Regions from separate parts of the Streptomyces sp. NPDC086549 genome, predicted to be linked through region 1. Evidence: riboswitches for the same ligand, from Rfam matches in the RefSeq annotation. Region 1 holds a riboswitch; each other region holds the start of a gene.
What was found. A riboswitch is a leader RNA that binds a small molecule or an ion and turns the genes downstream of it on or off. The one in region 1 is predicted to bind cyclic di-AMP.
Positions count from the first base shown of each region.

Region 1 (4,241 bases):
CGCGGCCGGGTTCGGCCTGCTGCGGCTGGCCGGGGCGCCCTCCCTGGGCTGGCTGGACGTGAAGACCTCCGGTGATGTCGAGGTGCCGGTCATCGAGGCCGCCATCGACGAGGAGCTCGCCCGCTTCGCGGAGGAGGGCCCCACGTCCGAGGAGATGGAGCGCGCCCAGGCGCAACTGGAGCGCGAGTGGCTGGACCGGCTCGGCACGGTCGCGGGCCGCGCCGACGAGCTGTGCCGCTACGCGGTCCTGTTCGGCGACCCGCAGCTCGCCCTCACCGCTGTCCAGCGCGTCCTGGCGGTGACCCCGGAGGAGGTCCGGGAGGTCGCCCAGGCCCGCCTTCGCCCGGACAACCGCGCGGTGCTCGTCTACGAGCCCCTCTCCGCCGAGTCCGCGCAGCACACCGAGGACGAGGACTTTCCCGAGGACCCGGAGTCCGAAGCCACCGTCGAAGCCGGCGACGACCACGAGGAGGCGGCCAAGTGACCGAGCTCGCCGCGATGGAATTCCACCCCCAGCCCCACGCGGGCGAGGCGAAGCCGTGGGCCTTCCCGGCCCCCGAGCGCGGCACGCTGGAGAACGGCCTGACCGTTCTGCGCTGCCACCGCCCCGGCCAGCAGGTCATCGCCGTCGAGGTGCTCCTGGACGCACCGCTGGACGCCGAGCCGGCCGGTTTCGACGGCGTCGCCACGATCATGGCGCGGGCCTTCTCCGAGGGCACCGACAAACACTCCGCCGAGGAGTTCGCCGCCGAGCTGGAGCGCTGCGGCGCCACCCTGGACGCGCACGCCGACCACCCGGGCGTCCGCCTGAGCCTGGAGGTCCCGGCCTCCCGCCTCGGCAAGGCGCTCGGCCTGCTCGCCGACGCCCTCAGGACGCCCGCGTTCGCCGACAGCGAGGTCGAGCGGCTGGTCCGCAACCGCCTCGACGAGATCCCGCACGAGCTGGCGAACCCCTCCCGCCGCGCGGCCAAGGAACTCTCCAAGGAGCTGTTCCCGCCGACCTCGCGCATGTCGCGCCCGCGCCAGGGCACAGAGGAGACGGTCGAGAAGCTCGACGCGGCGGCCGTACGCGCCTTCTACGAGCGGCACGTCCGGCCCGCCACGGCCACCGCCGTGATCGTCGGCGACCTCACCGGCATCGATCTCGACGAACTGCTCGGCGACACCCTGGGCGGCTGGACCGGCTCCACGGCGCAGCCGCGGCCGGTGCCGCCGGTGACCGCCGACGACACCGGCCGGGTCGTCATCGTGGACCGTCCGGGGGCCGTCCAGACGCAGCTGCTCATCGGCCGTGTCGGCGCGGACCGGCACGACCGCGTGTGGGCCGCCCAGGTGCTCGGCACGTACTGCCTCGGCGGCACCCTGACCTCCCGCCTGGACCGCGTCCTGCGCGAGGAGAAGGGCTACACCTACGGTGTGCGTTCGTTCGGGCAGGTCCTGAGGTCCGCCCCGGACGGCACGGGTGCCTCGATGCTCGCCATCAGCGGCTCCGTGGACACCCCGAACACCGGTCCCGCGCTGGAGGACCTGTGGGCGGTGCTGCGCAAGCTCGCCGAGGAGGGCCTCACCGACCCCGAGCGCGACGTCGCCGTGCAGAACCTCGTGGGGGTCGCGCCGCTGAAGTACGAGACCGCGGCGGCCGTGGCGAGCACGCTGGCCGACCAGGTCGAGCAGTACCTGCCCGACGACTACCAGGCTGCGTTGTACCAGCAGCTCGCCGCCACCGGCACCGTGGAGGCCACCGCCGCGGTGGTGAACGCCTTCCCGGTGGACCGTCTGGTGACGGTACTCGTGGGTGACGCCGCCCAGATCAAGGAGCCGGTCGAGGCCCTCGGCATCGGAGAAGTCACCGTCGTTTCCGCCGAGTAGGGGCACGCGCGCGTGGGCCCTGATGACCGACGGGTCGTCAGGGCCCACGCGTGTTCCCCCAAGATGTCCGAATTGAGGCGGAGGTTGCCTGTCTGCCCTGTGGGATGCGCTACAAAAGCCGGGATCGGTTTGGGGATTGAAAGACCGCCCGCATAGCGTCGTCCAGGCTGTTCGTCGGGCAGTGCGCCGCACCCGCGGCACCGGACAGTCATCGCCGAGTCCCCGTACGGCGCGAGCCAGGGGAGCCGGGGACCCACAGCAGTCCCCTGGGGTGAATCGGACGCCCGCGCGCCGCGAGGGGGTCCGTAGGAGACCTTCCTGTTCCGAACCCGTCAGCTAACCCGGTAGGCGAGAGGGAAGGAAAGGACCAGCCACTACATGGCGTTCACGCGGGCCACCGGGAAGCACCGCCGTCCCAGCCGCATGCACCGCACCACCGTCGGCGCGGCGAGCGTCGCTGCCCTCGCCACCACCGGCGCCATCGGCACCCTGGCCGCCCCGGCGCTCGCCGCCGAGCCGTCCGTCGAGGACACCGGCCTCACCCCCGTCATCACCATCGGCGACTCGGTCGCCGAGCAGATCGACGCCCAGGCCGCCGCCCAGACGCAGGCCGCCGAGGAGAAGGCGGCCGAGGACGCCGCGAGCAAGAAGGCCGCAGAGGAGGCCGCCCGCAAGAAGGCCGCCGCGCTGGCCGAGAAGGAGCGCGAGGCCAAGGTGCGCGCCGCCCGCGAGGCCGAGCGCGAGCGCCTCAACGCGTTCGTGGCGCCGATCGCGAACTCGTACGTCTCCACCGGCTACCAGGCCAGCAGTTCCCTGTGGTCCTCCGGCTCCCACACCGGCATCGACTTCCACGCCGCGAGCGGCACCGCGGTGCACGCGGTCGGCTCCGGCACGGTCGTGTCGACCGGCTGGGGCGGGGCGTACGGGAACCAGATCGTGATCCGGATGGCCGACGGCATGTACACCCAGTACGGCCATCTGTCGTCCATCGGCGTCTCCGTGGGGCAGAAGGTCGTCCCCGGCCAGCAGATCGGCCTCTCCGGCGCGACCGGCAACGTCACCGGACCGCACCTCCACTTCGAGGCCCGGACGACCCCGGAGTACGGCTCGGACGTCGACCCCGTCGCCTACCTCCGCAAGCACGGCGTGAACGTCTGAGGACACGGCGCACCGCTTTCCGAAGCCCCGGCTCCCCGAGCCGGGGCTTTCGTCGTTTCGAACGCGCCGCTGTCCAAAAAATATCCATGGATTCCGGCTCGCCGTCGGAAATTCCCGCTCATTGCAATAGAGTCACGGAACACACGTCAAGCGGCGACGTTTCACGGGGATTAAGGCGGAGGTCGGTCATGCGTATTCCGGCGCACTCGGTATGCACGGCGATCCGGGACGACATCGTCGCGGGTGTCTACGAGCGCGGCAGCCGGCTCACCGAGGAACTCCTGGCCCGCCGCTACGGCGTCTCACGCGTCCCCGTCCGTGAGGCCCTGCGCACGCTGGAAGCCGAGGGCTTCGTGGTGACCCGGCGGCACGCGGGCGCGTGCGTCGCCGAACCGACCGAGCAGGAGGCCGCCGACCTGCTGGAGATGCGCATGCTCCTGGAGCCGCTCGGCGCCGCCCGGGCCGCGCAGCGGCGCACCGAGGCCCATCTCAAGGTGCTGCGCGGCCTTGTCAGGCTGGGCCAGGAGCGGGCCAGGAGCGGCAGCAGCGAGGATCTGCGCTCGCTGGGCGGCTGGTTCCACGAGACGCTCGCCCAGGCCTCCGGCAGCCACGCCCTGACCTCGATGCTGACCCAGTTGCGGCACAAGATCGCCTGGATGTACGCGGTGGAGGCGCCCGCCAACCCGGTGGAGTCCTGGGCGGAGCACGGTGCCGTCGTGGACGCGGTGGCGCGCGGCGACGGGGAGCGCGCGCGGGCGATCACGGCGCTGCACGCCGAGCGCGCGACATCCGCGCACCGGCTCCGTTTTCCCGGCGGTGGCGACCGGCTGGAACGTGTGAGGACTTCGCAACATGCCGTAAACATCTCGGGTCCGCGGCATTAACACGGACGCCGTATACAAAGAGGTGTTATTCGGCGGACGCGTATTTCTGTTGCCCTAATTCTTGCATGCCTGGAATTTCTGCGAGAATACGGCGGAGCCGCGCCGTCCGAAAGGGCTGACGCGGCTCCGGCGTTCGGTGCGGTGGCTCAGACGGTCTCGGGCAGTTCCTCGAGACCCTCGGCGACCAGCTTCGCGAGACGGTCCAGGGCGATGTCCGCACCCTCGGCGTCGGAGGCGAGGACGATCTCCTCGCCGCCCTGGGCGCCCAGGCCCAGAACGGCGAGCATGGAGGCCGCGTTGACGGGGTTGCCGTCGGCCTTGGCGATCGTC
Region 1 covers NZ_JBIVBS010000018.1:122,340-126,580, forward strand. The annotation lists gene ACIPSA_RS40670 (M16 family metallopeptidase) at 1-484, shown strand, start outside; gene ACIPSA_RS40675 (M16 family metallopeptidase) at 481-1,869, shown strand; cyclic di-AMP (ydaO/yuaA leader) riboswitch at 2,072-2,235, shown strand; gene ACIPSA_RS40680 (M23 family metallopeptidase) at 2,248-3,027, shown strand; gene ACIPSA_RS40685 (GntR family transcriptional regulator) at 3,216-3,911, shown strand; gene ACIPSA_RS40690 (HPr family phosphocarrier protein) at 4,058-4,241, opposite strand, start outside.

Region 2 (4,241 bases), on a different contig from region 1:
GAGGACCAGGACGACTTCCGGGACTGGGCGGGGATGATGATCCGGCACGGGGGAGGACCGCGGGGCGGGGTCGCGCGCTCCGTCAAGAAGATGCGGGGCTATCTCGCCGAGCTCATCCACAAGAAGCGCGAGGCCCTGCCCGACAGCCCCGCCCCCGGCGAGGACCTCATCTCCGGGCTCATCCGCTCCTCCGACCACGGTGAGCACCTCACCGAGAACGAGGCCGCGGCCATGGCCTTCATCCTGCTGTTCGCCGGGTTCGAGACGACCGTCAACCTCATCGGCAACGGCACCTATGCCCTCCTCACCCATCCCGAGCAGCGACACCGCCTCCAGGCGTCCCTCGCCCGCCACGAACGGGACCTCCTGGAGACCGGCGTGGAGGAACTCCTGCGCTACGACGGCCCGGTCGAGCTGGCCACCTGGCGGTTCGCCACCGAGCCGCTCACCATCGGCGGGCAGGACATCGCACCTGGCGACCCCGTCCTCGTCGTCCTCGCGGCCGCCGACCGGGACCCGGAGAGATTCGCCGACCCGGACGTCCTCGACCTGGGACGGCGTGACAACCAACACCTCGGATACGGCCACGGCATCCACTACTGCCTCGGTGCTCCGCTCGCCCGCCTTGAGGGCCAGACCGCGCTCGCCACCCTCCTCACCCGCCTGCCCGACCTCCGACTCGCGGTGGATCCGGCCGATTTGCGGTGGCGCGGCGGGCTCATCATGCGTGGACTGCGCACCTTGCCCGTGGAGTTCACACCCGTCCGGTAATCGACCGGAGTGGGATATTCCGCGGACCGGCCGCATATCACCCGAGGTGCCCGCCCGGGGCAGGAAGATGACAGACGCTCAACACCGTGATCTTCACGTGATCTGCGCGGCATTAACTTGTGACAAGTGATCGTCTGCCGATACGTTCACTGATCAGCGCGGCACGTCGGCTTCATGTACCGCGCGGGTCACCGCTGTCGCACGAAAGGCTTCCGCATGATTTCCGGGAACGGTCGTCACCGTCGCCCCCGTCAGGCTCCGGCCCTCCTCGTCGCGGCCGGAGTGGCCGGCTCCGCCATCGCCATCCCGCTGCTCGGCGCGGCGAGCGCCAACGCGGCCGACGGCACCACATGGGACAAGGTGGCCGAGTGCGAGAGCGGCGGCTCCTGGAGTGCCGACACCGGAAACGGGTACTACGGCGGCCTGCAGATGTCCCAGGACGACTGGGACAAGTACGGCGGCCTCGACTACGCCTCCAGCCCCGACGAGGCCAGTCGCTCGCAGCAGATAGCCGTCGCCGAGAAGATCCTGGACGACCAGGGCACCACCCCCTGGGCCACCTGCGCACTGCTCTCCGGGCTCACCTCGGACTCCGGGTCGGTCGACGTCGACCCGGGTGTCGGGTCATCCGGATCGTCCGACTCCGGTGACTCGTCCGGCTCCTCCGATTCGTCGGATTCCTCCGGCTCGTCCGACTCGTCTCACTCGTCCTCGGGGTCGGACTCCTCGTCGAAGGGCTCCTCCTCGTCGAAGGCCGGTGCGGGCAAGGGTGCCGACGCGAAGCACGGGTCCAAGGGCTCTGCCGATTCCAGCAAGTCGGACAAGTCGGAATCTTCCGGTTCGAACGGCTCGCAGGGAAGCGGCAGCTCGCCCACAGAAACGGTCAAATCCGACGACTCGGACAACTCGTGGCAGGACGGGGGGTCTTGGAGCCTGGTCGACACCGGCGCGATCGGCGGTGGCCGCCACCGTGGTGTCAGTGCGGACGAAAGCGAAGCAAACGGACAGGGTGCCGAGTCGTCGGGCCGTCACGCCTCGCAGGGCTACACGGTTCGCGACGGCGACACCCTCGCGTCCATCGCCGACTCCCTTGGCCTCGACGGCGGATGGCGCGCGCTCTACGCCGCCAACAAGGCGGCCATCGGGGCCGACCCGAATGACATCACTCCCGGTCAGACCCTGGAACTCGGCGCCGAAAAGGGTGGAAAATAGCGGGAGTTGACGTCCCACTTCGCGCCGAATGTCTGATTTGGTGAAAGTGTGGGATGAGTCTCAGAAGCCCTGATCGTCTTTGAAATTCCCCGGATCGCGTGTCTACGGTCATGACGCTCGTCACCACGAGCCCCGGCTGTCGCAACGCCGAATCCTGCCAGCGGCTGCCCGGGAACAGTCGACGCGTAAAGCGCCGCAGGCAGGAGCGGGGGACCCAAGGTAAGTGCCGCGCCGGACAGTTGAGCCGGGGCGGCTAGGGGTGGAGCCACGCCTCCCAGCGGAGGTGTGGCCGGGCAACTCAACCGGCCCGAACCCGACAGCTCACCTCGCAGGCGTCGGTGAGGGGATCCATTCATGCTGTTTTCCGCCAAGGGCAAGCACCGTCGTCCCTCCAAGGCCAAGGCCACCCGCGCCATCGCGCTCGCCGGTGTCACCGGCGCCGCCATCGCCGCCCCGCTGATGGCCTCCGGTACCGCCTCCGCGGCCACCGCCTCCGAGTGGGACGCCGTCGCCCAGTGCGAGTCCGGCGGTAACTGGGCCATCAACACCGGAAACGGCTACTACGGCGGACTGCAGTTCTCCGCCTCGACGTGGGCCGCGTACGGCGGCGCGAAGTACGCCGGCACCGCCGACAAGGCCACCAAGGCGCAGCAGATCGAGATCGCCGAGAAGGTTCTCGCCGCGCAGGGCAAGGGTGCCTGGCCGGTCTGCGGCAAGGGCCTGTCCGGCGCTGCTTACACTGGCGGCAGCTCCTCGAACGCCTCCTCGAGCCCCTCCACGAGCAGCGGCTCCTCCGCGAGCACCGCCACCCGTTCGACCGAGCAGCAGGCCGCCACCCGCTCCGCGAAGCGCCCGGCCGCGAGCAAGACCGTCACCACCCCGACCGGCAAGAAGGTCAAGAAGGGCGACGGCGAGTACAAGGTCGTCAAGGGTGACACCCTGAGCACGATCGCCGCGAAGCACAAGGTCAAGGGCGGCTGGCAGAAGCTGTTCAAGCTGAACAAGGACATCGTCCAGGACGCGGACCTCATCTACCCGGGTCAGCAGCTGCATCTGAAGTAATACGCGGCGGGCAGCTGAACCACAGCCCCCTCACAACCGTGTCCCCCACAGTGGGGGACACGTGGGGGTCGCCCCCCGTCCCCACGGTCTCCCCGTTCCGGTGCGTTTTCCCCCGTACGCACCGGAGCGGGGTTTCTCTTTGCACCAGTGGTGCTCCACCCGTTTTCGTCCGCCCCTTTGTTCCGACCGGAAACAATGTGTACCGTCTCCCTGTCCGCGGGACGGTCGGTCGGTGGCCGATGGCCCGGGGACGGCTAGGCTCTAGTCGCAAGGCACACCAGCCCCGCACTTCCAGCGTCACATCCCAAGAAGGAGATGCTCGTGCCGTCCATCGACGTCGTCGTAGCCCGGGAAATCCTGGACTCCCGAGGCAACCCCACGGTCGAGGTCGAGGTAGGCCTCGACGACGGCAGCACGGGTCGTGCCGCCGTTCCGTCCGGCGCCTCCACCGGTGCCTTCGAGGCCATCGAGCTCCGCGACGGTGACCCGAACCGCTACCTGGGCAAGGGCGTCGAGAAGGCCGTCCTCGCCGTGATCGAGCAGATCGGCCCGGAGCTGGTCGGCTACGACGCCACCGAGCAGCGCCTGATCGACCAGGCGATGTTCGACCTGGACGCCACCGACAACAAGGGCTCGCTCGGCGCCAACGCCATCCTCGGCGTCTCCCTCGCCGTCGCCCACGCCGCCTCCGAGGCCAGCGACCTCCCCCTCTTCCGCTACCTGGGCGGCCCGAACGCGCACCTGCTGCCGGTGCCGATGATGAACATCCTGAACGGCGGCTCGCACGCCGACTCCAACGTGGACATCCAGGAGTTCATGATCGCCCCGATCGGCGCGGAGTCCTTCTCCGAGGCCCTGCGCTGGGGCGCCGAGGTCTACCACACCCTGAAGAAGGTCCTGAAGAGCAAGGGCCTGTCCACCGGTCTCGGCGACGAGGGCGGCTTCGCCCCGAACCTCGAGTCCAACCGCGCCGCCCTCGACCTCATCCTCGAGGCCATCAAGCAGGCCGGCTACATCCCCGGCGAGCAGATCGCGCTCGCCCTCGACGTCGCCGCGTCCGAGTTCTACAAGGACGGCAAGTACGAGTTCGAGGGCAAGTCCCGCTCGGCCGCCGAGATGACCGAGTACTACGAGGAGCTCGTGGCGGCCTACCCGCTCGTCTCCATCGAGGACCCGCTGTTCGAGGACGACTGGGC
Region 2 covers NZ_JBIVBS010000004.1:571,900-576,140, forward strand. The annotation lists gene ACIPSA_RS17490 (cytochrome P450) at 1-771, shown strand, start outside; gene ACIPSA_RS17495 (transglycosylase family protein) at 988-1,983, shown strand; cyclic di-AMP (ydaO/yuaA leader) riboswitch at 2,165-2,333, shown strand; gene ACIPSA_RS17500 (transglycosylase family protein) at 2,338-3,045, shown strand; gene eno (phosphopyruvate hydratase) at 3,361-4,241, shown strand, end outside.
Region 2: linked by a shared signal. The riboswitch ahead of ACIPSA_RS17500 (transglycosylase family protein) and the one ahead of ACIPSA_RS40680 (M23 family metallopeptidase) in region 1 are both predicted to bind cyclic di-AMP.

Region 3 (4,241 bases), on a different contig from region 1:
CTCACGGTGAGCCGCGGCGCCGCGAAGCTCGGCGCCGGCTACGTCTCCTCGGTCCCCGGCCTCTACTTCACCGGCCTCCCGGCCGCCGCGTCCTACGGCCCGGTGATGCGCTTCGTCTGCGGCACGGAGTTCGCCTCCCCGCGGCTGGCGAAGCACCTGGTGGCGGCACACGGCTGACATCCGTCCGGGCCGCCGGCCCAGGCCCTGGGTGTATTGATCACGAGCGTTGTCGACAGCCGCGGGGCTTGATCATGGCGAAGACCACGATGGGGAGGGAAGACGGGGAGGGAAGGAGCCCGCGGGCACCACTTGGGGCTGAGTGAGGCGGCCGGACGGGGGTGAGTCGGAGCGGCGTGGTGTCCGTATTCTCTGATCATGGCCGCTCCCCCCGCTTATACACTCATCGCCACCGACCTGGACGGGACGCTGCTGCGCGGTGACGACACCCTCTCCGACCGGTCCCGCGCGGCGCTCGCGCGGGCGGTGGAGGCCGGCGCGCAGCACCTCGTGGTGACGGGGCGCCCGGCGCCGAGAGTGCGGCCGCTGCTGGAGGACCTCGGCGGCAAGGGGCTCGCGGTGTGCGGGCAGGGCGCGCAGTTGTACGACGCCGGCGCGGACCGTCTGCTGTGGTCGGTCACTTTGGACCGGGAGCTCGCCGAGACCGCGCTCGGCAAGATCGAGGCCGAGGTGGGACAGGTGTTCGCGGCCGTCGACCAGGACGGAGTGGATGGGCTCACGCTCATCGAGCCCGGGTACCTGATGCCCCATCCGACCCTGCCCGCCGTACGGGTCCGGCGGCGCGACGACCTCTGGTGCGAACCCATCAGCAAGGTCCTGCTCCGCCATCAGTCCTTGTCCGACGACGAGTTGGCGGACGCGGCGCGCGGAGTCGTGGGTTCGCTGGCGACGGTCACCATGTCGGGGCCAGGGACCGTCGAGCTCCAGCCGTGCGGCATCACCAAGGCCACGGGCCTGGCGCTGGCCGCCGAACACCTCGGTCTGAGCCGTGAACAGGCCCTCGCCTTCGGGGACATGCCCAACGACATCCCGATGTTCCGGTGGGCCGCCCACGGAGTGGCGATGGCCAACGCCCACCCCGAACTGAGGGCGGTCGCCGACGAGGTCACCTTGTCGAACGAGGACGACGGCATCGCCGTCGTCCTCGAGAGACTCTTCGCCTGACCCGCGTCAGTCAGGGCCTGTCAGTAGGCGCTGTTGACGTTGTCCATGGAGCCGTACCGCGCGGCCGCGTAGTTGCACGCGGCCGTGATGTTCGCGACCGGGTCGTAGATGTCGAAGGACGTTCCGGCCACGTGGTACGCGTTGAACGTCGGGTCGATGACCTGGAGCAGGCCCTTGGACGGGATGCCCTTGACCGCGTTGGAGTCCCACAGGTTGATGGCCCGCGGGTTGCCCGAGGACTCACGCATGATGTTGCGGTAGATGCCGTTGTAGGTGCCCGGAATGTGCTTCTCCGCCATGATCGCGAGGGACTCGCGGATCCAGCCGTCGAGGTTGTTCGGGTACCCGGCCAAGGTCGTGGCGGGCGTGGTGGCCGTGGTGGCCGTCGGGGCGGCCGAGGCGGTGGTCGCGCAGACCAGCGGGACGGCGAGCACCGTGACACCGGTGCCGGCGAAGGCGAGCTTGCGGATGAGGCGGGACGTGCGGGTGCTGATGTGCTGAGCGGCAGCAGGCATGGCGAAGTTCCTCTCCGTCGCCTGCGAGGTGAGCTGTCGGGTTCGGGCGGGGAGGTGCCCGGCCGTGCCTCCGTGAGGCGGCACGACTTCACCCCTAGCCGTTCCGTGCGACGTGTGTCGTCCGGCCCGGCGACTTACCTGGTTCCCCCGCTCCTGCCTACGCGAATGAGTTCGTCGATGGGTTACGTCGGGCGGCGGCAGGATTAGGCGTCCGCCTGACAGGCTCGGAAGCTATGCGAGAGCACATGTCGGGAACAAGTACCTGATTCACAGAACGCACCATTTGACCTTGGTCTGATACGTATGAGGTACTTGATCCTTTGCGGGTGCCAAGCCTCAACTGACTTACGGGCAAAGGGTGGAACGGGTGTCGGGGGTGCGGTGCGCCATCGGGGCCACGTGACCCAACTCACGGAATAACAATCGCGGCGAAACGGACATGCAGGTCACGGCGGATCCGGTCGGTTCCGGGAGGTCGACCGCCGGATCGGGTGGTGGGCCGTGGTCGGGGCGGCCCTCGTTCGGCCAGACGGAGGACCGTGTCCGATGGATCGGGTACGTGGATCAGGTGTGGGCACCGGGTACATGGAGACCGGGTATATAGGAACGAAAAGTGTCACATCGTGGTGAATCTATAAATATCGAACCATATCTCCTGATCATGAACATACCGGTCGTGATCCGATACCGCCTGGGCTGTAACCGTGGGCGCTATCGGTGATCGAAACCTGACCGGATACGCTGACTTGAGTGATGGCAGCGACCTATCGACAAACCGTGTAATCGCCAGCAGACACCAGCAGACAGGAGACCCCACGTGACCGTCGTCGGGCCGTTCGGGCTGAGCGTGCGGGACCAGGCTCTGGAAGCCGATGTCCAGGCCGGAATGGCCGCTGTCGAGGAAGGCTTGCTCGAAGCCACCAAGAGCGAGGTCCCGTTCATCACGGAGGCCGCGCAGCACCTCGTGAGGGCGGGCGGGAAGCGGTTCCGGCCGCTGCTCGTGATGCTCGCGGCGCAGTTCGGTGACCCGTACGCGCCGGGTGTCGTGCCCTCGGCCGTGGTCGTCGAGCTGACGCACCTCGCGACGCTGTACCACGACGACGTGATGGACGAGGCGGCGGTACGCCGCGGGGTGGACAGCGCGAACACCCGTTGGGGCAACTCGGTCGCCGTCCTCACGGGTGACTTCCTGTTCGCCCGCGCCTCGCAGATCCTCGCCGACCTCGGCCCCGAGGCGGTGCGGGTCCAGGCCCTCGCGTTCGAGCGGCTGGTCACCGGACAGATCCTGGAGACGGCGGGGCCGTCGGACGGCCGGGATCCGGTCGAGCACTACCTGGACGTGCTGGGCGGCAAGACGGGGTCGCTGGTGGCCGTGTCGTGCCGGTTCGGGGCGATGATGTCGGGGGCCGACGAGACGGTCGTCGACGTGCTGACCCAGTACGGCGAACGGCTCGGCGTCGCCTTCCAGCTGGCGGACGACGTGCTCGACATCGCGTCCGACTCGCACGAGTCCGGGAAGACGCCGGGCACCGATCTGCGGGAGGGCATCCCGACGCTTCCGGTGCTGCGGCTGCGGGAGCGGGCGGCGCGGCTGGGGCTGGCCGAGGACATCGCGCTCTGCGAGCTCCTCGACTCCGACCTGACCGACGACGCCCGCCACGCCGAGGCGCTGGCCGGCCTGCGGGCGCATCCGGCGCTGGAGCAGGCCCGGCGCGACACCGTGCGCTACGCGGAGGACGCGCGGGCGGCACTGGCCCCGCTGCCGGAGTGCGACTCGAAGGCCGCGCTGGTCGAGCTGTGCGACGCGGTGGTGCACCGGGCCGGGTAGTTCCCGGGCGAGGGCCGTGTGGTGCCCGAGCGGAAGGCCGGGTGGTGCCCGTGCGAAGGCCCGGGTAGTTCCCGAGCGGAAGGCCGGGTGGTGCCCGTGCGCCGGACCGGGTGGTGTCCGTGCGCCGGATCGAGCGTTGCCTGGCCGTTGGGCCGGTCGGTTCCCGGCCGACGGCGTGACGCACGTCTCATTTCTGGACTGAGTCTAATCTAAGATCCCTTCCGTACCCATTGCCAGAAGCCGACGCAGGGGGCGTCGGCGGACGTACGGGGAGTAAAAAGAATCATGGGTATGAACGGAACGTTCTTCGCGCGCCGCAAGAGCCTCGTCACCGCCGCTGTCGCGGTGGCCGCCGCCGGCGGGGTCGCCGCCGCGGTGATCCCGGCCTCCGCCGCCGCGCGTCACGGAGACCAGGGCGGGACCGTCCTCGTCGCCAGTCTGCGCGGGGCCAACGAGGTGCCCGTGGCGGGCGGCCCCGCCGTGGGGGACAAGGACGGCGCGGCGCTGGAGTTCATCAAGGTCAAGGGGGACAAGGTGTCCGTCGCCGTGACCTGGCGCGGTACCGGCAAGCCGACCAACCTGCACATCCACCAGGGCGCCAAGGGCACCAACGGCGGCGTCAAGATCGACTTCGGCAAGGTGCTGGAGGGGGCGCGCAAGGGGCGGCACTCGGTCACCGGGTCCGTCAAGGTGAACGACCCCGCCCTGCTCAAGCA
Region 3 covers NZ_JBIVBS010000017.1:199,366-203,606, forward strand. The annotation lists gene ACIPSA_RS40085 (FAD-dependent oxidoreductase) at 1-177, shown strand, start outside; gene ACIPSA_RS40090 (HAD family hydrolase) at 376-1,182, shown strand; gene ACIPSA_RS40095 (transglycosylase SLT domain-containing protein) at 1,203-1,697, opposite strand; cyclic di-AMP (ydaO/yuaA leader) riboswitch at 1,701-1,884, opposite strand; gene ACIPSA_RS40100 (polyprenyl synthetase family protein) at 2,515-3,525, shown strand; gene ACIPSA_RS40105 (CHRD domain-containing protein) at 3,811-4,241, shown strand, end outside.
Region 3: linked by a shared signal. The riboswitch ahead of ACIPSA_RS40095 (transglycosylase SLT domain-containing protein) and the one ahead of ACIPSA_RS40680 (M23 family metallopeptidase) in region 1 are both predicted to bind cyclic di-AMP.